One region of the Geodermatophilus sp. SYSU D00814 genome, then DNA from elsewhere that is predicted to be linked to it. Evidence: riboswitches for the same ligand, from Rfam matches in the RefSeq annotation. Region 1 holds a riboswitch; each other region holds the start of a gene.
What was found. A riboswitch is a leader RNA that binds a small molecule or an ion and turns the genes downstream of it on or off. The one in region 1 is predicted to bind S-adenosylmethionine.

Region 2: another riboswitch for S-adenosylmethionine. It lies ahead of thrC (threonine synthase); the one in region 1 lies ahead of ACI780_RS00350 (aminotransferase class V-fold PLP-dependent enzyme).
Region 3: another riboswitch for S-adenosylmethionine. It lies ahead of ACI780_RS16065 (bifunctional o-acetylhomoserine/o-acetylserine sulfhydrylase); the one in region 1 lies ahead of ACI780_RS00350 (aminotransferase class V-fold PLP-dependent enzyme).

The regions. Positions count from the first base shown of each region.
Region 1 is NZ_JBJGYP010000001.1:78,262-85,214, forward strand. It holds gene ACI780_RS00345 (FAD/NAD(P)-binding protein) at 1-238, opposite strand, end outside; gene ACI780_RS00350 (aminotransferase class V-fold PLP-dependent enzyme) at 420-1,781, opposite strand; SAM riboswitch class IV at 1,814-1,927, opposite strand; gene ACI780_RS00355 (NADPH-dependent FMN reductase) at 1,997-2,488, shown strand; gene ACI780_RS00360 (LLM class flavin-dependent oxidoreductase) at 2,492-3,577, shown strand; gene ACI780_RS00365 (NtaA/DmoA family FMN-dependent monooxygenase) at 3,574-4,917, opposite strand; gene ACI780_RS00370 (LLM class flavin-dependent oxidoreductase) at 4,929-6,140, opposite strand; gene ACI780_RS00375 (FAD-dependent oxidoreductase) at 6,170-6,953, opposite strand, start outside.
Region 2 is NZ_JBJGYP010000043.1:1,337-8,289, reverse strand. It holds gene ACI780_RS22465 (alpha/beta fold hydrolase) at 1-1,119, shown strand, start outside; gene ACI780_RS22460 (ABC transporter permease) at 1,116-1,988, shown strand; gene ACI780_RS22455 (HAD family hydrolase) at 2,017-2,838, opposite strand; gene ACI780_RS22450 (hypothetical protein) at 2,865-3,788, opposite strand; SAM riboswitch class I at 3,913-4,039, shown strand; gene thrC (threonine synthase) at 4,052-5,329, shown strand; gene ACI780_RS22440 (cold-shock protein) at 5,541-5,741, shown strand; gene ACI780_RS22435 (hypothetical protein) at 5,931-6,080, shown strand; gene groL (chaperonin GroEL) at 6,301-6,953, shown strand, end outside.
Region 3 is NZ_JBJGYP010000019.1:71,966-78,918, forward strand. It holds gene ACI780_RS16050 (mechanosensitive ion channel family protein) at 26-913, shown strand; gene ACI780_RS16055 (hypothetical protein) at 910-1,398, shown strand; gene ACI780_RS16060 (NAD(P)H-dependent flavin oxidoreductase) at 1,440-2,486, shown strand; SAM riboswitch class IV at 2,508-2,625, shown strand; gene ACI780_RS16065 (bifunctional o-acetylhomoserine/o-acetylserine sulfhydrylase) at 2,668-3,960, shown strand; gene metX (homoserine O-acetyltransferase MetX) at 3,962-5,044, shown strand; gene ACI780_RS16075 (threonine aldolase family protein) at 5,148-6,206, shown strand; gene ACI780_RS16080 (gamma carbonic anhydrase family protein) at 6,296-6,874, opposite strand; gene ACI780_RS16085 (YdeI/OmpD-associated family protein) at 6,938-6,953, shown strand, end outside.

The DNA of each region.
Region 1 (6,953 bases):
AGCGGTCGGGCAGCACGGTGACGTCGGCGACGAGGGAGTTGGCCCACAGCAGGCGCGGCTGCTCGGCCCGCCAGACGCGGCCGCCGCCGGGCGGGTGGGGGTCGACCAGGTGGACCTCGAGGGGGCGGCCGCCGCGCAGCCCGGCCGCGTTGGCGACCAGGCGTTCGAGGACACCGACGGCGGTGGGGCCGGCGCCGACGACGCAGAGGACGGCGGGGCGGGGAGGCGGGAGGGGCATCGGAGGAGGGCTCCAGGCCGGGACGACGCGGGCAGGGCGGTCGGTCAGCGGGCCCGGCAGAGGGCGCTGCAGGTGCGGCGCAGGTCGATGTGCCGGCGTCGCGACAGGGCCGGTCGGCGCACGTGTCCCCTCCTCTCCTCCTCCTGGGTCAACAGGCGGCCGGTCGCCGTGCTTCCCCGGGTCACCGCGGGTCCCGGCAGCCGGCGCCGCGGCCGAGGGCGGCGGCGTCCGCGAGGCGGCGCGGGTCGTCGGCCGGCTGCCAACGGCCGTCGCGGCGCGCGTAGGCCACCCGCGGCCCGGCGGCCAGGAACGCCTCGAGGGCGGCCGGCAGGCGGTCGACGTCGGCAGCGCTGGTGCCCACGCCCACGCTGGCCCGCAGCGCCCCCTCGGGCACGCCCAGCCGGGCGAGCAGCGGGTGGGCGCAGAACCGGCCGTCGCGCACCCCGATGCCGTGCTCGGCCGACAGGTACGCCGCGACCAGGCCCGGGTCGGCGTCGGCCACGGTGAAGGACACGACGCCGGTCGGGTCGGCCGAGTCGGCCCAGATCCGCAGCACGCGCACGCCCGGCAGCGCGGTCAGGCCGTCGACCAGCCGCTCGCGCAGCGCCCGCTCGTGCCGCTCCAGCGCCCCGGCCGGCAGCGCGGCCAGGGTCCGGCACGCCTCGGCCAGCGCGACGGCGCCCAGCACGTTCGGCGAGCCGCCCTCGTGCCGGTGCGGCGCGGGGGCCCACGCGACGTCGTCGACCGTGACGTCGTGCACCGCCCCGCCCCCGGCGAGGTGGGCGGGCGCGGCGTCGAGCCAGTCGCGGCGGCCGACCAGCGCGCCGGTGCCGAACGGGGCGTAGAGCTTGTGGCCGGAGAAGGCCACCCAGTCCGCGCCGGTGGCGGCGAGGGAGAACCGGCGGTGCGGGACCAGCTGGGCGCCGTCGACGGCGACGCGGGTGCCCGCGGCGTGCGCGAGGGCGACCACCTCGTCGAGCGGCAGGGCCTCCCCGGTCACGTTGGACGCGCCGGTGACCGCCAGCAGCGCGTGGCGCCCGCGGGCGAGCTCGTCGCCCAGGGCGCGCAGGGTCGCGGTGACCGTGGCCTGCACGGGCAGCACGGTGGCCGGGCCGCGGCGCTGCCAGGGCAGCAGGTCGGCGTGGTGCTCGCAGTCGAGGACGAGCACCGAGGCGCCCGCCGGCACCGCGCCGGCCAGCAGGTTGAGCGCGTCGGTGGTGTGCCGGGTGAGCACGCAGACGTCGTCGGCCCGGGCGCCGACGAAGCCGGCCACGACGGCGCGGGCGGCCTCGTACACGGCGGTGGAGACCTGGGAGAGCCAGCCGGCGCCGCGGTGGACGCTGGCGTAGCGCGGCAGCACCTCGGCCACCCGGTCGGCGACGGCCGGGAGCGCCCGGGTGCTGGCCGCGGTGTCCAGGTCGGCGTAGGGGACGCTGCCGCCGGTCACCAGCGGCACCGGGGTGCCGGCGCCGACGAGCGGCAGCAGGGGCGCCTCCCCCGCGGGCGCGGTGCGGCAGGGTCGGTCGAGGACGGCGCTGGTCATGCGGCACTCCTGGCGGGCCGGGACCCGGAGCGGGTCCGCGCTTGCGGACTGCCGGGCGGCAGCCGCCTGGTCGTCACCCGGGGCACCCCATCGCGGAGGAGGGTTGCCGGCCAGCGAGCCGGGGCTTCGCGCTGGCACTCGTGACCGCGTCCGAGGATGCCAGGCGGCCCGATACCCGTCAAACCCGATCGGCTTGGTGTAGTTCACTGGGCGGCATGGGCACGATCGCCGTCGTCGGCAACCCCAAGCCCCGTTCCCGCACCCGGGCCGCGGCCGAGCTGGTGGTCGAGCAGCTCACCGGCGCCCCGCCCGACGTCGTCGTCGACGTCATCGACCTCGGGCCGGGCCTGCTCGGCTGGGGGGACCCGGCGGTCGGCGGGGCGGTCGAGGCGCTGAAGGCCGCCGAGGTCGCCGTCGTCGCCAGCCCGACCTACAAGGCCACCTACACCGGGCTGCTCAAGCTCTTCCTCGACCAGGTCGGCACCGGCGAGCTCGCCGGCGTGGTCGCCGTCCCGCTGATGCTCGGCGGCGGCCCGACCCACGCCCTGGCGCCGGAGCTGCTGCTCAAGCCCGTGCTCGTCGAGCTCGGGGCGACCGCGCCGACCCGGGGCCTGTACCTGGTGGAGAAGAGCTGGGACGACCCGGCGGCGCTGGCGCCGTGGCTGGCCACCGCCGCGCCGCAGGTCGCCGCCGCGCGGCGGGGCTGAGCCGTGGAGGTGCACTGGTTCCTGCCCAGCCGCGGCGACGGCCGGGACGTCGGCCCGGCGACCACCGACCGGGGGCACAACGCGGGGGCGCTGCGCCGGAGGCCGACGCTCCCGTACCTGGCGGCGGTCGCCCAGGCGGCCGAGCAGAGCGGGTTCACCGCGGTGCTCACCCCGACCGGCTCGGGCTGCGAGGACGCCTGGGTGCTGTGCTCGGCGCTGCTGCCGCTCACCTCGCGGCTGGAGTTCCTCGTCGCCTTCCGCCCCGGCTTCGTGCTCCCCACCCTGGCGGCCCAGCAGGCGGCCACCTTCCAGCGGCTGTCCGGCGGCCGGCTGCGGCTCAACGTGGTGACCGGGGGCGACCCGGTCGAGCAGCGGGCCTACGGCGACTTCCTCGGCCACGACGAGCGCTACGAGCGCACCGGTGAGTTCCTCGAGGTGCTCCGCCGCTGCCTGGCCGGGGAGCGGTTCGACCTGGCCGGGCGGCACGTGCGCGTGGAGGGCGCCGGCCTCACCCGGCCCCCGGACGTCGTCCCCCCGGTGTACCTCGGCGGTGCGTCACCGGCCGCCGAGGAGGTGACCGCCCGATGGGTCGACCGCTACCTGCTGTGGGGCGAGCCGCCGGCCATGGCCGCCCCGCGCATCGAGCGGGTCCGGGAGCAGGCCGCACGACACGGGCGCACGCTGCGGTTCGGCGTGCGCCTGCACGTGGTCAGCCGCGACACCCCCGAGCAGGCCTGGGCCGAGGCCGACCGGATGCTCGCCGGGATGCCGCGATCGGCGATCGCGGCCACCCAGGAGCGCTTCGCCCGGATGGACTCGGTCGGCCAGGCGCGGATGACCTCCCTGCACGGCGGCCGGGCCGGCGACGGCGCCCGCTCCCTGGAGGTGGCGCCCAACCTGTGGGCCGGCATCGGCCTGGTGCGGGAGGGCGCGGCCACCGCACTGGTGGGCAGCCACGAGCAGGTCGCCGAGCGGCTCGCCGAGTACGCCGCCCTCGGCCTCGACGAGTTCGTCCTGTCCGGCTACCCGCACCTGGAGGAGGCGTGGCGGGTCGGCGAGGAGCTGCTGCCCCTCCTCGCCGCCCGCTAGGCCTGTCCCAGCGGCGCGAGGCCGAGGTGCTCGCGCAGCGTCGTCCCCTCGTAGTCGGCGCGGAAGACGCCCCGCTCCTGCAGCAGCGGGACGACCGAGTCGACGAAGGGGTCCAGCCCGCCGGGCACCAGGTGCGGCACGAGGATGAACCCGTCGGCCGCGTCGGACTGCACGAGGTCGTCGATCTGCTCGGCCACCGTCTGCGCACTGCCGATGAACGACTGCCGGCTCTGCACCTCGGTCATCAGCTCGCGGATCGAGTAGCCCTTCTCCGCGGCGAGCTCGCGCCACTGCCGCGCGGTGGCCAGCGGGTCGCGGTACATGCGCACCTGAGCCCGCCCCTGCGCGACGTGGGTCTCCCCCACCAGCGGGTCGACGTCGGGCAGCGGGCCGTCGGGGTCGAGGGCGGACAGGTCGCGGTTCCACACCTGCTCGAGGAACCGCAGCGCCGTCTGCCCGGACACCTGCTGGCGGCGGATCTCGTGGGCCAGCTCCGCGGCCTCGGCGTCGGTGTCCCCGACGACGAAGGTGGCCGCCGGGAGGATGAGCAGCTGGTCGGGCGTGCGCCCGTACCTCCCCAGCCGGCCCTTGACGTCGCGGTAGAACGCCTGGCCGGCCTCCTTGGCACCGTGCCGGCTGAAGATCGCGTCGGCCGACGACGCGGCGAACTCCCGGCCCTCCTCGGAGTCCCCCGCCTGGAAGACCACCGGCCGGCCCTGCGGGCTGCGCGGGACGGAGAACTGCCCGGCGATGTCGAAGTGCGCGTCGGAGTGCGCGAACGCGCCCGGGTGCGGGTCGCGCAGGAAGACGCCGGACTCCCTGTCGGCCATGATCTCGTCGCCGCGCCAGGAGTCGAACAGCTCCCACGTCGTCTGCAGGAACGTGCGGGCCCGGTCGTAGCGCTGGTCCTGCGGCAGGAACCCGCCGCGGCGGAAGTTCTCGCCGGTGAAGGCGTCCCACGACGTGACGACGTTCCAGGCGGCGCGCCCGCCGGTGAGGTGGTCGAGGCTGGCGAACTGGCGGGCCACCTCGACGGGCTCGTTGAACGTCGAGTTGATGGTCCCGGTCAGGCCCAGCCGCTCGGTGACCGCGCCGAGGGCGGCCAGCACGGTGAACGTGTCCGGCCGGCCGACGACGTCGAGGTCGTAGATGGACCCGTTCTGCTCGCGCAGCCGCAGCCCCTCGGCGAGGAAGAGGAAGTCGAACTTCCCCCGCTCGGCGGTCTGCGCGAAGTGGACGAACGAGCTGAACTCGATCTGGCTGCCCGATGCCGGGTCACTCCACACGGTGGTGTTGTTGACGCCCGGGAAGTGCGCGGCGAGGTGCACCTGCTTGGTCACGGTCGTTCCTCTCAGGCGACGGTGGCGTAGCGGTTGGTGGGCCGCGGCAGGCCGAGCAGCCCGCGCAGCGTCGTCGCCCCCGTGCCGGTCGGGTAGGCGGTCCGGAAGGCACCGCGGCGCTGCAGCTCGGGCACCAGGCCGCGGGTGATCGCGGTGAGGTCGTGCGGCAGCGCGCCCGGACGCAGCCGGGCGCCGGTGAGCCCCGCGGCAGCCCACTCCTGCAGCAGGTCGGCCAGCTCCGCCGGCGTGCCGGTGACGACCAGCGCGTCGCTGCGGTACTCCGCGCCCGCCCGCTCGTCGAGGCGCTCCTTGCGCGCCCGGGCGGCGGCCGCGTCGTCGTCGAGGAAGACGACGACGTCGCCGAGCACGTGCACCCGTTCCCCGGCGCGGCCCGCGGCCGCCTGCGCCCGGCGCACCTCGGCCACGATTCCTCGGGCGTCGTCGGCGTCCCGCGGCGTGACGAAGCCGAGGTCGGCCGAGGAGCCGACCAGCTCGTAGGGGATGCGCTGGTGCGCCAGCGCCGCGACCGGCGGCTGGCCCTGCGGCGGCCGCGGGGTGATCGAGGGGCCCTTGACCGAGAAGAACCGGCCCGTGAAGTCGACGTAGTGCAGCTTGTCCCGGTCGACGAACCGGCCGGTGGCGACGTCGCGGATCTCCGCGTCGTCCTCCCAGCTGTCCCAGAGCCGGCGGACCACCTCGACCCAGTCGGCGGCCTCGGCGAAGGCGTCGCGCAGCACCTGCTGCACCGCCGGGTCGTGGCGGTCGACGCCGGTCAGCTCCGGGAACGAACGCCGGCCGACCAGCCGCGCCTCGTGCTGCGCCAGCGACACCTGCACCCGCACGCCGGCGCGGCCACCGCTCACGAAGTCGAGGGTGGCGATCGCCTTGGACAGGTGGAACGGCTCGGTGTGCGTGACCACCGCGGTCGGCACCAGCCCGATGTGGCGGGTCAGCGGCGCGACGCGCGCGGCGACGAGGACGGCGTCGAGGCGGCCGCGCACCCGGTCGGTGCGGTCGTCGGGCCGGAACCGGTCGTCGGACTGCAGCGCGAGCGAGTCCTCGATGGTGACCAGGTCGAGCAGGCCGGCCTCGGCCTCGCGGACGAGGTCGGTCCAGTAGCCGGGGGTGAGGAGCTCGGCCGGGCGGGCGTCGGGCTCGCGCCAGGCGGCGGGGTGCCAGCCGGCGCCGTCGAGGGCGACGGCGAGGTGGAGCGGTTCGGTCACGGGGACGGGTCCTCCCGGGTCGGTGGTGGTCAGCCGGCGGCGTGCGCGGCGAGCTGGAGGGCGGGGACGCCGGGCTGTCCCAGCGCGAGGTCGGCGAGCACCCGGCCGACGGCGGGCGCGGACTTGAAGCCGTGGCCGCTGAACCCGGCGCCGACGACGACCGGTCCCACCCGGTCGAGGACGAACTCGCCGGTGGCGGTGCTGGTGTAGGTGCAGCTGACCGGCTCGGCGGAGTCGGGGTCGAGCCCGGGCAGCCAGCGGCACACGTACTCCTGCAGCCGGGCCAGCCGTGCGGGGTCGGGGCGGCGGTCCCGGGTGCCGGGCGTGCACACCGCGCCCGAGCCGTGGAAGCCGACCTTGACGCCGTCGCCCGGGCTGGCCAGGCCGTAGACCCCGGCCGGCCAGCCCTCGGCGGGGTCGGGGTCGCTGGTGAACGACGGCCAGACCAGGTCCGCCGACAGCGCGCGGAAGTGCGCCGGCTGCTCCTCGGTGACGCGCAGCGGCGGCACCGGGAACGCCGGGCCGAGGACCTCCGGGGTCCAGGCGCCGGCGGTCACGACGGCGACCCGGGCGCGCACGTCGCCGCCGGCGGCCTGGCGGACCCGGACGCCGTCGCCGTCGGGCAGCACCGCGGTGACCCGGCGGTGGTGCCCGACGACGGCGCCGTGCGCGGCGGCCGCCTCCTGCAGCGCGGCGACGGCGGCGTCGGCGTCGACCCGGCCGGCGGTGTGCGGCTCGTGCAGCACGGGGCCGGGGAAGCGCAGCCCGGGCCAGCGCTGCGCGGCCCCCGCGGCGGGGAGCCACTCGTGCTCC
Region 2 (6,953 bases), on a different contig from region 1:
TACTCGGTGTCCCTGGCCGGTGCCGGCGACGGCGGCAGCGTGCTCGCCGTCCCCTCCGTGGCGGGGCAGGCGCAGGCCGACGGCGGCACCTCGCGGTGGTGGTGGCTGCTCGGCTCGGTCGTCGCCCTCGGGCTGCTCGGCTGGGCGGCCGCGGTGCTGTGGGGACGCCGGCGCCGCCGCGTCACCTCGGCCGTCGAGCCCGACGGCGAGGACGTGCCGCTGCGCTTCGAGGGCGTGACCAAGGCCTACAAGGACGGCTTCGTGGCCGTCCGCGACCTGTCCTTCGAGGTCCGCCGCGGCCAGGTGCTGGGCCTGCTCGGGCCCAACGGCGCGGGCAAGACGACGTCGCTGCGGATGCTCATGGGCCTGATCCGCCCGACGCAGGGGCGGATCAGCGTCTTCGGCCACGCCGCCGGGCCCGGTGCCCCGGTGCTGTCGCGGCTGGGCTCCTTCGTCGAGGGCACCGGCCTCATGCCGCACCTGTCCGGACGCGACAACCTCACCCTGTACTGGGCGGCCACCGGCCGGCCGGTCGAGGACGCGCACATGGACGAGGCGATCGAGGTCGCCGGCCTCGGCGCCGCCATCGACCGCCCGGTCCGCCGCTACAGCCAGGGCATGCGGCAGCGGGTCGCCATCGCCCAGGCGATGCTGGGCCTGCCCGACCTGCTGGTCCTCGACGAGCCGACCAACGGGCTCGACCCGCCGCAGATCCACGCCATGCGGGAGGTGCTGCGCTCCTACGCCGCCACGGGCCGCACGGTCATCGTCTCCAGCCACCTGCTCAGCGAGATCGAGCAGACCTGCACCCACGTCGTCGTCATGGCCAAGGGGCAGAAGATCGCGCAGGGCACGGTCGAGGAGATCGTCGGCGCCGGCGGCGCGGTGCTGGTGGGGCTGACCGACCCGGCCGACGCCGACCGCGCGGCCGCCGTCCTGGCCGGGCTGCCGGGCGTCACCGTCGAGCGCGCCGACGACGGCCTGGTCGCCGAGCTGGGGTCGCAGACCTCCCGCGCGGCCGCGCTGCAGGCGCTGGTGGCCGCCGACGTCGCCGTCGACCAGTTCACGCCGCGCCGCCGCCTGGAGGACGCGTTCCTGGCACTCGTGGGGGAGTCGTGACCGCGACCGAGCACGTCCAGCCCACCGGCGCCGTCGCCGGCTACCGCCCCGAGCGCACGCTGCGGCTGCCGGTGGAGCTGCGCCGGCAGTTCAAGCGGCGGCGCACCCTCGGCGTGTTCGCGCTCATGGTGGCGCTGCCGCTGGTGCTCATCGCCGCGCTGCAGCTGGGCGCGAGCGAGGACGCGCAGGAGAACAGCCGGATCAACCTGGTCGACGTCGCCACCTCCAGCGGGCTGAACTTCACGCTGTTCGTGCTGTTCGCGACGACGGGGTTCTTCCTCGTCGTGGTCTACGCGCTGTTCTTCGGCGACACCGTCGCGAGCGAGGCGCAGTGGGGGTCGCTGCGCTACACGCTGGCCACCCCGGTCCCGCGGATGCGGCTGCTCCGGCAGAAGTGGCTGGCCGCGCTGGTGCTCGCGGTGGCCGCGCTGCTCACCCTCGCCCTGGTCGCGGTGGTGGCCGGCGGCATCGCGTTCGGGTTCGGCGACATCCGCACGCCGATCGGGGTGAGCCTCCCGCAGGGCGAGGGGCTGCTGCGGCTGGCCGGGATGCTCGGCTACCTGTCGGTGCACCTGCTCGTGGTCGGCTCGCTGGCGTTCTGGCTGTCCACCGTCACCGACGCGCCGCTGGCCGCCGTCGGCGGCGCGGTGTTCACCACGATCGTCTTCTCGATCCTCGACCAGGTCGAGCAGCTCGGGGCCGTCCGCGACTGGTTCCCCACCGCCGAGTCCTTCGCGTGGACCGACCTGCTGCAGACGCCGGTCGACTCCTCGGACCTCTTCCGCGGGGTGGTGCAGTCGCTGGTCTACGTCGCGGTGTTCACCGCGCTGGGCTTCCGCCACTTCTCCCGCCGCGACGTCACGAGCTGACCGTCGGCGGTCCGGGAGGACCGCGGTGTCACAGGCTCGCTCTCACCGCCTGGGCCCAGCCGACGCCCATCGCCCCGTCGGTCACCGACACGTTCGGGACGGCGGACAGGAGCGCCGCCATGCCGTCGACCTCGGCCCCGTTGGCGGTGATCCACAGCCGGCCGACGGCCGACGCCATGTCCAGGTCGCTCACGCTGTCGCCGACCGCCACCGCGTCGGCGGGGTCGAGGCCGCGCCGCTGCAGGTCCCAGGCGATGGCGGCGCCCTTGGAGATGCCGCGCGGCATGAGGTGGTAGACCCGCGCCAGCTGCCCCTCCGGGGCCAGCCGGAGCCGCGCCGAGGCCGGGATGGCGCCGTTGTCGTGCAGGGTCAGCCAGCCCAGGCCGCGCTCGGCGAGCCAGGTGTCGACGGCGACCGGGTCGACGTAGCCGCGCAGCAGCGCGTCGCCCTCGTGCGTGGCGTGCCAGGGCGCGTGCCACTCCAGCCGGCCGGGGTGGGCGGCGCACAGCGCCTCGACGACGCCGAGCCCGGCCATCACGTCCATCGGCGTGCGGCCGGCGTACTCGGCGGGCAGCGCGCCGGTGAGCTGGTGCCGCTCGCGACCGCCGCGCCAGGTGACCAGCGAGCCCAGCTCGGCGATGGCGCCCTCGGCGGCGAAGATCCGGCCGGCCTCGGTGACCTGGTCGGCGGTGCGCCCGCTGACGATGACCAGCTCGACGCCGGCGGTGTGCAGCTCCAGCAGCGCGGCCGCGGGCTCGGCGGTGGGGGAGCCGTCGGCGCCGTGCCAGAACGACCCCCGCGGGCCGACCATCGTGCCGTCGAGGTCGGTGTAGACGATGCGCGCTGCCACCCGCCCATCCTCACCTGCCGCCGTCGTCAGTCCGTACCGGCCCGGCAGGTCTCCACCGCGAACGTCTCCAGCCGGCGCCGGACCTCCGGGTCGGGGGTGACCACCACCGGGCGCGGCTCGGCGTCCCCGAGGGCGACCACGAGCCCGACCAGCCCGGTGCGGTAGCTCTCGCCGAGGGCGTGGACGTCGCACCGCGAGGGCCGCATGCGCAGCACCACCTCGACGGCGGGCTCGTCGTCCAGCGTGGGCAGCGGGCCGGTGGCGTCCACCGCGTACACGGTGTTCGACCCGACCCCGGTCACCCGCAGCGGGTCGCTGCCGGCCAGCCGGGTCAGCCGCACGGTCAGGTCCAGCGCGGGACCCTCGGCGCCGTCGACCTCCCGGACGCCGCTCGCCTCGATGCGGACCTGCCTCGCCAGTTCCTGCTCCGCGCAGTCGGCCTCGTGCAGCCGGGCGACCAGGCCGCCGTCGTCGAGGGGGACGTCGACCTGCCGCTGCGCCCCGGTGGCGTCGCGCAGCCGCACCACCCCGTGCGGCGGGCCGGGTGCGGTCGCGCAGTCGCTCGCGGCGGCCACCACGGGCAGCGCCAGCCCGGCGCCGGGGCGCAGCTCGGCGCCCCGCGGGTCGGCCGGTGCCGTCGGCACACCCGGGGCGACCAGGTCGAGCGCCTCGACGACGAGGCCGGCGTTGCCGGCGACGAGCTCCACCTGCAGGCGCCGGGCGGGCACGTCGCGCCGGTACTGCAGCAGCCTCCCGTGCAGTCCGGCGCCGGGCTCGCCGGCCACGGCGGCCAGCCCGGGCGCCGGGGCGGCGGAGCTGCTCGCCGGCGTGCCGGGAGGAGGTGCCGCCGCGGCCGGCCCGGCGTCCCCGCTCCCACAGCCGGTCACGGCCAGGACGAGCGCGACGGCCGGCCCGGCCCAGGGGCTGCGGTGTCCGCGACCGGGGTGCACGGCCCTCCTCGCGGGTGGGTGGGGGTCCGCATGGTGCGCCGGTGACCCGGGTCCTGTCGAGGGCCGGCCCGGCCGTGCCGCCGGCCGGGCCGGGTCCTCCGGGTGGGTAGAGTCGGCGGCGTTCCACTCATCCAGAGGGGCAGAGGGACACGGCCCGGTGAAGCCCCGGCAACCGCCGCACGCGACCTGCGCGCGGAAGGTGCCAATTCCGTCCCGCGCGGCTCGACGGCCCGTCGCGGGGAAGATGAGGAGGTAGTCGTCGCATGACCCTGACCGCCCCGCCCCCCACCGGGGTCCCCGCGAGTCCCGCGCGCGGCCTGGTCTGTCGCAACTGCGGTGCCACGTCCGGCCTGGTCGCCGAGCACGCCTGCGCGCAGTGCTTCGGCCCGCTGGAGGTCGACTACGACCCCGAGCGCATGCGCGCGGTCACCCGCGAGCAGATCGAGGCCGGCCCGCAGAACATCTGGCGCTACGCGGCGCTGCTGCCCGTCGGTCAGGACCCCGCCGACCGGGTCACCCTCGACCCCGGGCTCACCCCGCTGGTGCGCGCCGACCGGCTCGCCGCGGAGCTCGGCCTCACCGGTGGCCTGTGGGTCAAGGACGACTCGGGCAACCCCACGCACTCGTTCAAGGACCGCGTGGTGTCGCTGGCCGCCACGGCCGCCCGAGGCCTGGGCTACACGAAGATCGCGGCCGCCTCCACCGGCAACCTCGCCAACTCCGTCGCCGCGCACGCCGCCCGCGCCGGCCTGCCCTCCTACGTCTTCATCCCCGCCGACCTGGAGCCGGGCAAGGTCGTGCAGTCGGCGGTCTACGGCCAGACGCTGGTCGCCGTCGACGGCTCCTACGACGACGTCAACCGGCTGACCAGCGAGCTCGCGGAGACCGACGAGTTCGAGGACGCCGCCTTCGTCAACCAGAACGTGCGGCCCTACTACGCCGAGGGCTCCAAGACGATGGGGTACGAGATCGCCGAGCAGCTCGGCTGGCGGATCCCGGCCCAGGTCGTCATCCCGATGGCGTCGGGCTCGCTGCTGACCAAGGTGGACAAGGCCTTCCGCGAGCTCGTGGCCGCCGGGATCGTCGAGGACACCCCGTGGCGGGTCTTCGGCGCCCAGTCGGCCGGCTGCGACCCGATCGCCACCGCGTTCGACAACGGCTGGGACGTCGTCAAGCCGGTCAAGCCCACCGGGATCGCGAAGTCGCTGAACATCGGCAACCCCGCCGACGGCCCGTACGCGCTCGACGCGATCCGCCGCACCGGCGGCTCGGTCGGGCGGGTCGGCGACGAGCAGATCGTGCAGGGCATCCGCGACCTCGCCCGCACCACCGGCGTCTTTGCCGAGACCGCCGGCGGCGTCACCGTCGCCGTCCTGCGGCAGCTGGCCGAGGACGGGCGGCTGGACCCGGCGCAGGAGACCGTCGTCCTCAACACCGGCGAGGGCCTCAAGACCCTCGACCCGCTGACGCCGGTCGTCGGCCCCACCCACCGGATCGACCCGTCGCTGCGGTCGGCCCGGGCGGCGGGCCTCGTCGGCTGACGCGTACCGTCTGCGGGGAGCCGATCCGGCCGGGTGTCACCCCGTCGCCGGATCGTGGCCGGGTCGTGTGTCCAGGATCTCCCCGCGGCGACCTCGCTGTTGTACCGTCTCGCGCGGTCGTCAGTTCCACGCACGTGTCCACGGGCGGGAGAGCTGTACCCCGGCCCCCGGATCACGGGGACCGTCCGCACGCACGAACGTGGGAGCACACGTGGCACAGGGCACCGTGAAGTGGTTCAACGCCGAGAAGGGCTTCGGCTTCATCGCCGTCGACGGCGGGCAGGACGTCTTCGTCCACTACTCCGCCATCCAGATGGACGGGTACAAGAGCCTCGACGAGGGCCAGCGGGTCACCTTCGAGGTCGTCCAGGGCGAGAAGGGCCCCCAGGCCGACGGCGTGCGCGTCGCCTGAGCTGCCCAGCACCGAGCCGCGGCCCGGTCCCCGTCCCGGGGGCCGGGCCGTCGCCGTTCCCGGGAGACCGGCACCCCTCAGCCGGGCGCCGGCGGTGCTGGTCGCGCACGCCGCCGTCCTGGTCCTGCTGGCCGCGGTGTCCGTGGCGCTGACGCTCGCCGGCGGTCACGCCGGCTCCGGGCCGGTCCCGTGGGGCTGACCGCCTCCGAGGGGCACCTGGAGGCCGGCTGGACGTGGGCCGTCCTGCTCGGCCTGTCGCCCTACGGCTGGCTGCCGCTGGCGCCGCTGGTCCTCCTCGGCGCCGTGGTCACCGCGGTCCTCGCCCGCTTCGACGACTGAGGGACGGGCGCGGGAACAGCCCGGCCCCACCCCCCGTTCTTGCACTCGGCAGGGGCGAGTGCCAGACTTCGGATTGGCACTCGACAGTGCCGAGTGCCAATCAGGTCGGAACGGTGAGGCACCGGAACGCGGGCCGTAGGAGCGTCCGCGGCGCCGGTGTCGTCCGTCGCGGGCGCCGGTCCCGGCCGTGCAGCGATCCATGCATGGAGGACATCACCACATGGCCAAGATGATCGCCTTCGAGGAAGAGGCGCGCCGCGGCCTCGAGCGGGGCATGAACACCCTCGCCGACGCCGTCAAGGTGACGCTCGGCCCCAAGGGCCGCAACGTCGTCCTCGAGAAGAAGTGGGGCGCTCCCACGATCACCAACGACGGTGTGAGCATCGCCAAGGAGATCGAGCTCGAGGACCCCTGGGAGAAGATCGGCGCCGAGCTGGTCAAGGAGGTCGCGAAGAAGACCGACGACGTCGCCGGTGACGGCACCACCACCGCCACCGTGCTGGCCCAGGCGCTCGTCCGCGAGGGTCTGCGCAACGTCGCCGCCGGCGCCAACCCGATGGCCCTGAAGAAGGGCATCGAGAAGGCCGTCGCCTCGGTCACCGAGCACCTCCTCTCGACCGCCAAGGACGTCGAGACCAAGGAGCAGATCGCCGCCACCGCGTCGATCTCCGCCGCCGACACCGCCATCGGTGAGCTCATCGCCGAGGCGATGGACAAGGTCGGCAAGGAAGGCGTCATCACCGTCGAGGAGAGCAACACCTTCGGCCTCGAGCTCGAGCTCACCGAGGGCATGCGCTTCGACAAGGGCTACATCTCGCCCTACTTCGTCACCGACGCCGAGCGCATGGAGGCCGTCCTCGACGACCCGTACGT
Region 3 (6,953 bases), on a different contig from region 1:
ACACGGACGGAGGACCTGACCTGCCATGGGCCCGCTGACCGACCTGCTCGACTGGCTCGCCGGCCGCGGCCTGGAGATCGTGCTGATCATCCTGGGCTCGGTGCTGGTCGCCCGCTTCACCACCTGGGTGGGCACCCGGATCACCGACCGCATCGACGCGCGCGCCACCGGCGGCGACGTGCTGGTGCGCTCGGAGGCCGCCAAGCACCGGCACTCGCTCACCCAGGTGATCACGTGGGCGCTGATCGTGCTGGTCTACACCGTGGCGGCGTTCTACGTGCTCGACCGCCTCGGCGTCCCGATCACCGGGCTGGTCGCGCCGGCCACCGTGCTCGGCGTCGGGCTGGGCTTCGGCGCGCAGCGCATCGTCGGCGACGTCCTCGCCGGGTTCTTCCTCATCACCGAGCGGCAGTACGGCTTCGGCGACGTCGTCTCCATCGCCGTCACCGGCGGGGGCGACCCGGCCGCGGGCACCGTCGAGGACGTCACGCTGCGGGTGACCCGGCTGCGCTCGGCCGACGGCGAGGTGGTGACCGTGCCCAACGGGCAGATCGTCAAGGTCACCAACCTCTCCCGCGACTGGGCGCGGGCGGTGGTCGACGTCCCGGTGCCCACCAGCGCCGACGTCACCCGGGTCAACGAGATCCTCCACGACGTCGGCCGGGACGCGTTCGCCGACGCCGAGCTGCGCCGGCTGCTCCTCGACGAGCCCAGCGTCATGGGCGTGGAGAGCATCGACCTCGACCAGGTCAACGTGCGGGTGGTGGCCCGGACGCTGCCCGGGCGGCAGTTCGAGGTGGGCCGCGACCTGCGCGAGCGGATCGTGCTGGCCTTCGCCGCGGCGGGGCTCACCCTCGCCCCGAGTCCCGAGCCGGCCGTCGCGACCCGACCCGCGCCGGCGGCCAAGCCGTGACCGTCCCCGGCGCCCCGCGCTCCCCCGGTCCGGAGCCCGCCGCCGAGCCCCACCCCGGCGGCGACCCGGCCGGCCGCGGCCGCTTCGGCCTGTCCGCGCTGCGCCGCACGCCCGGACACATCGGGCGGGCCCGCACCTCCACGGTGGTCCTGGTCGTGCTGTTCCTCGGCCTGGGGCTGCTCTACCTCTACGTGCGCCCGGACCCGGCCGGCACCGCGCCGGCCGGCACCACGACCGTGACCACGCCGCCCCCCGCACCGCCGGCCACCACCGCCCCGCCGGCTCCGGAGGCCCCCGCGACGACCGACGTCCCGACGACGCCGCCGACCGAGCCGCCGACGACCGGGCCGACCACGGCCCCGTCGCCGACCACGCCGCCGGCCACCACCCCCGGGGAGACGCCGTCGGAGCCGCCGGTCCCGACCACCACGCGGGCCCCGACGGCCCCCGCCACCGAGCCGACGACCGTCTCCCCGCCGGGCTGACCCGCGCCCGGCCGGCCCTGCCGGGGCGGAGGATGGCCGGCATGGTCCTGGAGCTGCGCCGCCCGATCGTGCAGGCCCCGATGGCCGGCGGGCCGTCGACCCCGGCCCTGGCCGCGGCCGTGTCCGAGGCGGGCGGGCTGGGCTGCCTGGCCGCCGGCTACCGCACGCCGGCGGCGGTGCGCGAGGAGATCCACGCCGTCCGCGCGATGACCCAGCAGCGGTTCGCCGTCAACGTGTTCGTGCCCGGCCCGCCCGGTGACGCCGGCGCCGTGGGCCGCTACGCCCGCGAGCTCGACGCCGAGGCCCGCCGCTGGGGCGTCGGGCTGGGCGAGCCCCGAGCCGACGACGACGCCTGGGAGGACAAGGTCGCCCTGCTCGCCGAGGAGCGGGTGCCGGTGGTCTCCTCCACCTTCGGCCTGCCCCCCGCCGACGCGGTCGCCGCGCTGCACGACGCCGGGGCCACCGTGCTCGTGACCGTCACCACCCCGGAGGAGGCGGTCGCCGCCCGCGACGTCGGCGCCGACGCGCTGGTCGTGCAGGGCGTCGAGGCCGGCGGGCACCGCGGGAGCTTCGCCGACCGCGACGGCGAGGGCGAGTACGGGCTGCTGCCGCTGCTGCGGCTGGTCGCCCGGGCCGTGGACCTGCCGCTGGTCGCCGCCGGCGGCATCCCCGACGGCGCCGCCGTCGCCGCGGTGCTCGTCGCCGGCGCCGAGGCCGCGCAGCTGGGGACCGCGTTCCTCTGCTGCCCCGAGGCGGGGACCACCCCGGAGCACCGCGCGGCGCTGACCACGCACGGGCGGACGGCGCTCACCCGGGCCTTCAGCGGCCGGCGCGCCCGCGGGCTGGTCAACCGGTTCCTCACCGAGCACTCCGCCGCCGCGCCGGCGGCCTACCCCGAGGTGCACCACCTGACCGCGCCGCTGCGCGCCGCCGCCCGGCGGGCCGGCGACGACGGCGGCTACAACCTGTGGGCCGGGCAGGCCCACCCCCTCGTCGAGGCCGTCCCCGCCGCCGAGCTGGTGCGCCGCCTCGACGAGGACGCCCGCGCGGCCCTGGCCCGCCCGTACCCCGGGACCGGGAGTCGCTGACCTCGGCTATCGTCGGACCAGGCTCACGAGAGGCAGCGCGAAGCACCTGGCTGGCTGCCCGGCAACCTCTTCCTCCGTCTGAGGTGCTCCCAGGGGAAGAGCCGGCCGTGCGGCGCCCGCCGCCCGGCAAGGACGGAGCACCTGTGCGCCGCAGGTCCTCCGGGACGAGAGGAGACGGCGCGTGACCGACCCGAAGAGCTGGAGCTTCGAGACCCGGCAGATCCACGCCGGGACCAGCCCCGACCCCACCACCGGGGCCCGGGCGCTGCCCATCTACGCCACCACCAGCTACCAGTTCCGCGACACCCAGCACGCCGCGGACCTGTTCGCGCTGGCGGAGCTGGGCAACATCTACACGCGGATCATGAACCCCACGCAGGACGCGCTCGAGCAGCGCGTCGCCTCCCTCGAGGGCGGGGTCGCGGCGCTCGCGGTGGCCAGCGGCCAGGCCGCGGAGACCCTCGCGCTGCTCAACGTCGCCGAGGCCGGCAGCCACGTCGTCGCCTCCGCCTCGCTCTACGGCGGCACGTACAACCTGCTGCACCACTCGCTGCCCAAGCTCGGCGTCGAGGTGTCCTTCGTCGAGGAGCCCGACGACCCGCAGAACTGGCAGGCGCTGGTCCGCGAGAACACCAAGGCGTTCTACGGCGAGTCCATCGGCAACCCGAAGGGCGACGTCCTGGACATCGCCGCCGTGGCCGAGGTGGCGCACCGCAACGGCGTGCCGCTGATCGTCGACAACACCATCGCCACGCCGTACCTGGTGCGCCCGCTCGAGCACGGTGCCGACGTCGTCGTGCACTCGGCCACCAAGTACCTCGGCGGGCACGGCACCGCGATCGCCGGCGTCATCGTCGACGGCGGCGGGTTCGACTGGACGTCCGGGAAGTTCCCCGGGTTCACCACGCCGGACCCCACCTACCACGGCGTCGTCTACGCCGACCTCGGCGCGCCGGCCTACGCGCTCAAGGCGCGGGTGCAACTGCTGCGCGACCTCGGACCGGCGATCAGCCCGTTCAACGCCTGGCTGGTGGTGCAGGGCATCGAGACGCTGTCGCTGCGCATGGAGCGGCACGTGGCCAACGCCCAACGGGTGGCCGAGTTCCTCGAGGCGCACGACGAGGTGGAGGCGGTGCACTACGCCGGCCTGCCGTCCTCGCCGTGGCACGCCGCCCAGCAGCGCTACGCCCCCAAGGGCGCCGGCGCGGTGCTGGCCTTCGAGATCCGCGGCGGCATCGAGGCCGGGAAGCGGTTCGTCGAGGGGCTGGAGCTGCACAGCCACGTGGCCAACATCGGCGACGTGCGCAGCCTGGTCATCCACCCGGCGTCCACGACCCACTCGCAGCTGACCGCCGACGAGCAGCTGACCGCCGGCGTCACCCCGGGCCTGGTGCGGCTGGCCGCCGGCCTGGAGGGGATCGAGGACGTCCTGGCCGACCTCGAGGCCGGGTTCCGCGCCGCCAAGGGAGCCTGACGTGACGGGGGTGCGGGACCTCCCCGGGTCCCGCACCCCGCCGCGCACCGGCGGGTGGCGCGACGGCGACCCCGCCGGGGACCGGCTGTTCCTCGACCTGGACGGACCGGTCCGCCTCGAGCGCGGTGGGGTGCTGCCCGGCGTCCGGGTCGCCTACGAGACGTGGGGGACGCTCGCCCCCGACGGCGGCAACGCGGTGCTGGTCGAGCACGCGCTCACCGGCGACAGCCACGTCACCGGCCCCGCCGGGCCCGGCCACCCGACACCCGGCTGGTGGGCGTCGCTGGTCGGGCCGGGCGCGCCGCTGGACACCGACCGGCTCTTCGTCGTCTGCGCCAACGTGCTCGGCGGGTGCCAGGGGACCACCGGACCGTCGTCGACGGCGCCCGACGGCTCCCCGTGGGGGTCGCGGTTCCCCGAGGTGACGGTCGGCGACCAGGTCCTGGTCGAGGCGGCGCTGGCCGACGCGCTGGGGGTGCGCCGGTGGGCGGCCGTCGTCGGCGGGTCGATGGGCGGCATGCGGGCGCTGGAGTGGGCGGTGGCACTGCCCGACCGGGTGGCCGGGCTGTTCTTCCTCGCCTCGGGCGCCGCGGTCACCGCCGACCAGCTCGGCACGCAGACCACCCAGCAGGCCGCCATCCGCGCCGACCCGTCCGCCGGGCTCGGCGTCGCCCGGCGGATCGCGCACCTGACCTACCGCAGCGCGCTGGAGCTCGAGGAGCGCTTCGGCGCGACCGTGCAGGACGACGGCCGGTTCGCCGTCGCCTCCTACCTGGAGCACCACGCCGACAAGCTCACCCGCCGCTTCGACGCCGGCAGCTACCTGGTGCTCACCGAGGCGATGAACACCTGGGACGTCGGCCGCGGCCGGGGCGGGGTGGAGGCGGCGCTGGCCCGGGTGACCGCGCGCGCCGTCGTCGCCGGGGTGGACAGCGACCGGCTCTACCCGCTGGACCTGCAGCAGCGGGTGGCCGACGGGCTGGGGGTGCCGCTGCGGGTGATCTCCTCGCCGTACGGGCACGACGGGTTCCTCATCGAGGCCGACGCCGTCGGCGCGCTGGTGCGCGAGCTGCTGGGCGGCTGAGGCCCTCCCCTCCTCGGCGAGATCGGCGGTCTCGTGGTCATCAGCGGCCGATCGCCACGAGACCGCCGATCTCGCGCAGAGCTGGCCGGGCAGACTGGCGCGGGTGAGCGACCTCGAGGCCCTCCGCCCGTCCTGCGACCGCGCCCTGTCCGGGCACGGGCCGGTGCGCGCCGGCGCGCTGCTGGCGACGATCCCGGCCGACACCGCGGTGGACCGCTACGGCGCCGGCGGCGTCGTCGCGGAGCTGGAGGCCGAGGTGGCCGGCCTGCTGGGCAAGCCCGCGGCGGTGTACCTGCCCAGCGGCACGATGGCCCAGCAGGCCGTGCTGCGGGTGCACGCCGGGCGCACGCTGCGGCGCACCGTCGTCGCCCACCCCCACTGCCACCTGTTCCAGCACGAGGGCGGCGCACTCGAGCGGCTGCACGGGCTGGTGCCGCGCCCGGTCGGCGACCGGCACCGGCTGCTGCTGCGCGCCGACCTCGACGCCGTCGCCGAGTCGCCGGCCGCGCTGGTGGTGGAGCTGCCCCAGCGCGACCTCGGCGGGCAGCTGCCGCCGTGGGACGACGTCGTCGAGCAGACGGCGTGGGCGCACGACGTGCACTCCGTGGCCCACCTCGACGGCGCCCGGCTGTGGGAGGCCACGGCCGGCTACGACCTGCCGCCGGCCGACGTCGCCGCCCCCTTCGACACCGTCTACGTCAGCTTCTACAAGGGCCTCGGCGCGCTCGCCGGGTGCTGCCTGGCGGGGCCGGCCGACGTCGTCGCCGAGGTGCAAGAGTGGCGGCACCGCATGGGCGGGACGCTGTTCGGGCTGTGGCCGGGCGCGGCGTCGGCGCTGACGTGCCTGCGGCAGCGGCTGCCGCTGATGCCGCGCTACCTGGAGCGGGCGCGCGAGGTGGCCGCCTGCGTGCGCGACCTGCCCGGCGTGCGCGTCGTCCCCGACCCGCCGCAGACGCCGATGCTGCACCTGCTGCTGGAGACCACGCCGGAGGCGTTCGGCGCCGCCGCGCGGGAGCTCGCCGAGGGCGGGCTGTGGACCTGGCCCTCGGCGGCGTCCACCGGCGACCCGGGCGTGCTGCGCGTCGAGCTGGGCGCCGGTGACGCGACGCTGGCGCTGTCCCTCGACGAGATCCGCGCCGCCGTCGTCCGCCTGGTGACGTGAGGGAACGGCCCCTCGCGAGCGGATGGAACGGCCCCCTCGCAGGGTCCCGCCGCGAGCCTGCGAGCGGTGGGGCGCGAGGGGGTCCTTCCTCAGTCGGCGGCGTCGCCCGGGATGTGGCCGGCCGGGGGCAGCGGGCGGCGCACCACCGGGCGCACCCTGCGCGCCGCGGGCAGCCGCTCGGTGTAGCTCTGCGCGTTGAGCCGGATGTGGGTCAGGTCGTCGTCGGTGACCTGCCGGCGCACCGTCGCCGGGACACCGGCCACCAGGGAGCCGGCGGGCACCTCGGTGCCCTGGGTGACGACGGCGCCGGCGGCCACGATCGAGCCCGCGCCGACGTGCGCACCGTTCATGACGACGCTGCCCATGCCGATCAGGACGTCGTCGTCGATGCGCGCGCCGTGCAGCACCACCCGGTGGCCCACGGTCACGCCGCGGCCGATGACCAGCGGGAAACCGGGGTCGGAGTGCAGCGTGCTGCCGTCCTGGACGTTGGAGCCCTCGCCGATCTCGATCACCTCGTGGTCGGCGCGCGCGACCGCGCCGTACCAGATGCTCGAGTGCGGTCCCATCGTGACCGCGCCGACCACCACCGCCGTCGGCGCGACGAACGCCTCGTCGTCGATGGCCGGCGCCCCGAACCCCAGTTCTGCGATGTAGTTGTCCGCCACGGCCCCACCCCAGCACAACCGGCCCCTGGACGGCACCCGGGACGGCGGCCAGGATCGGCGGCCGTGACCGTGCCGACCG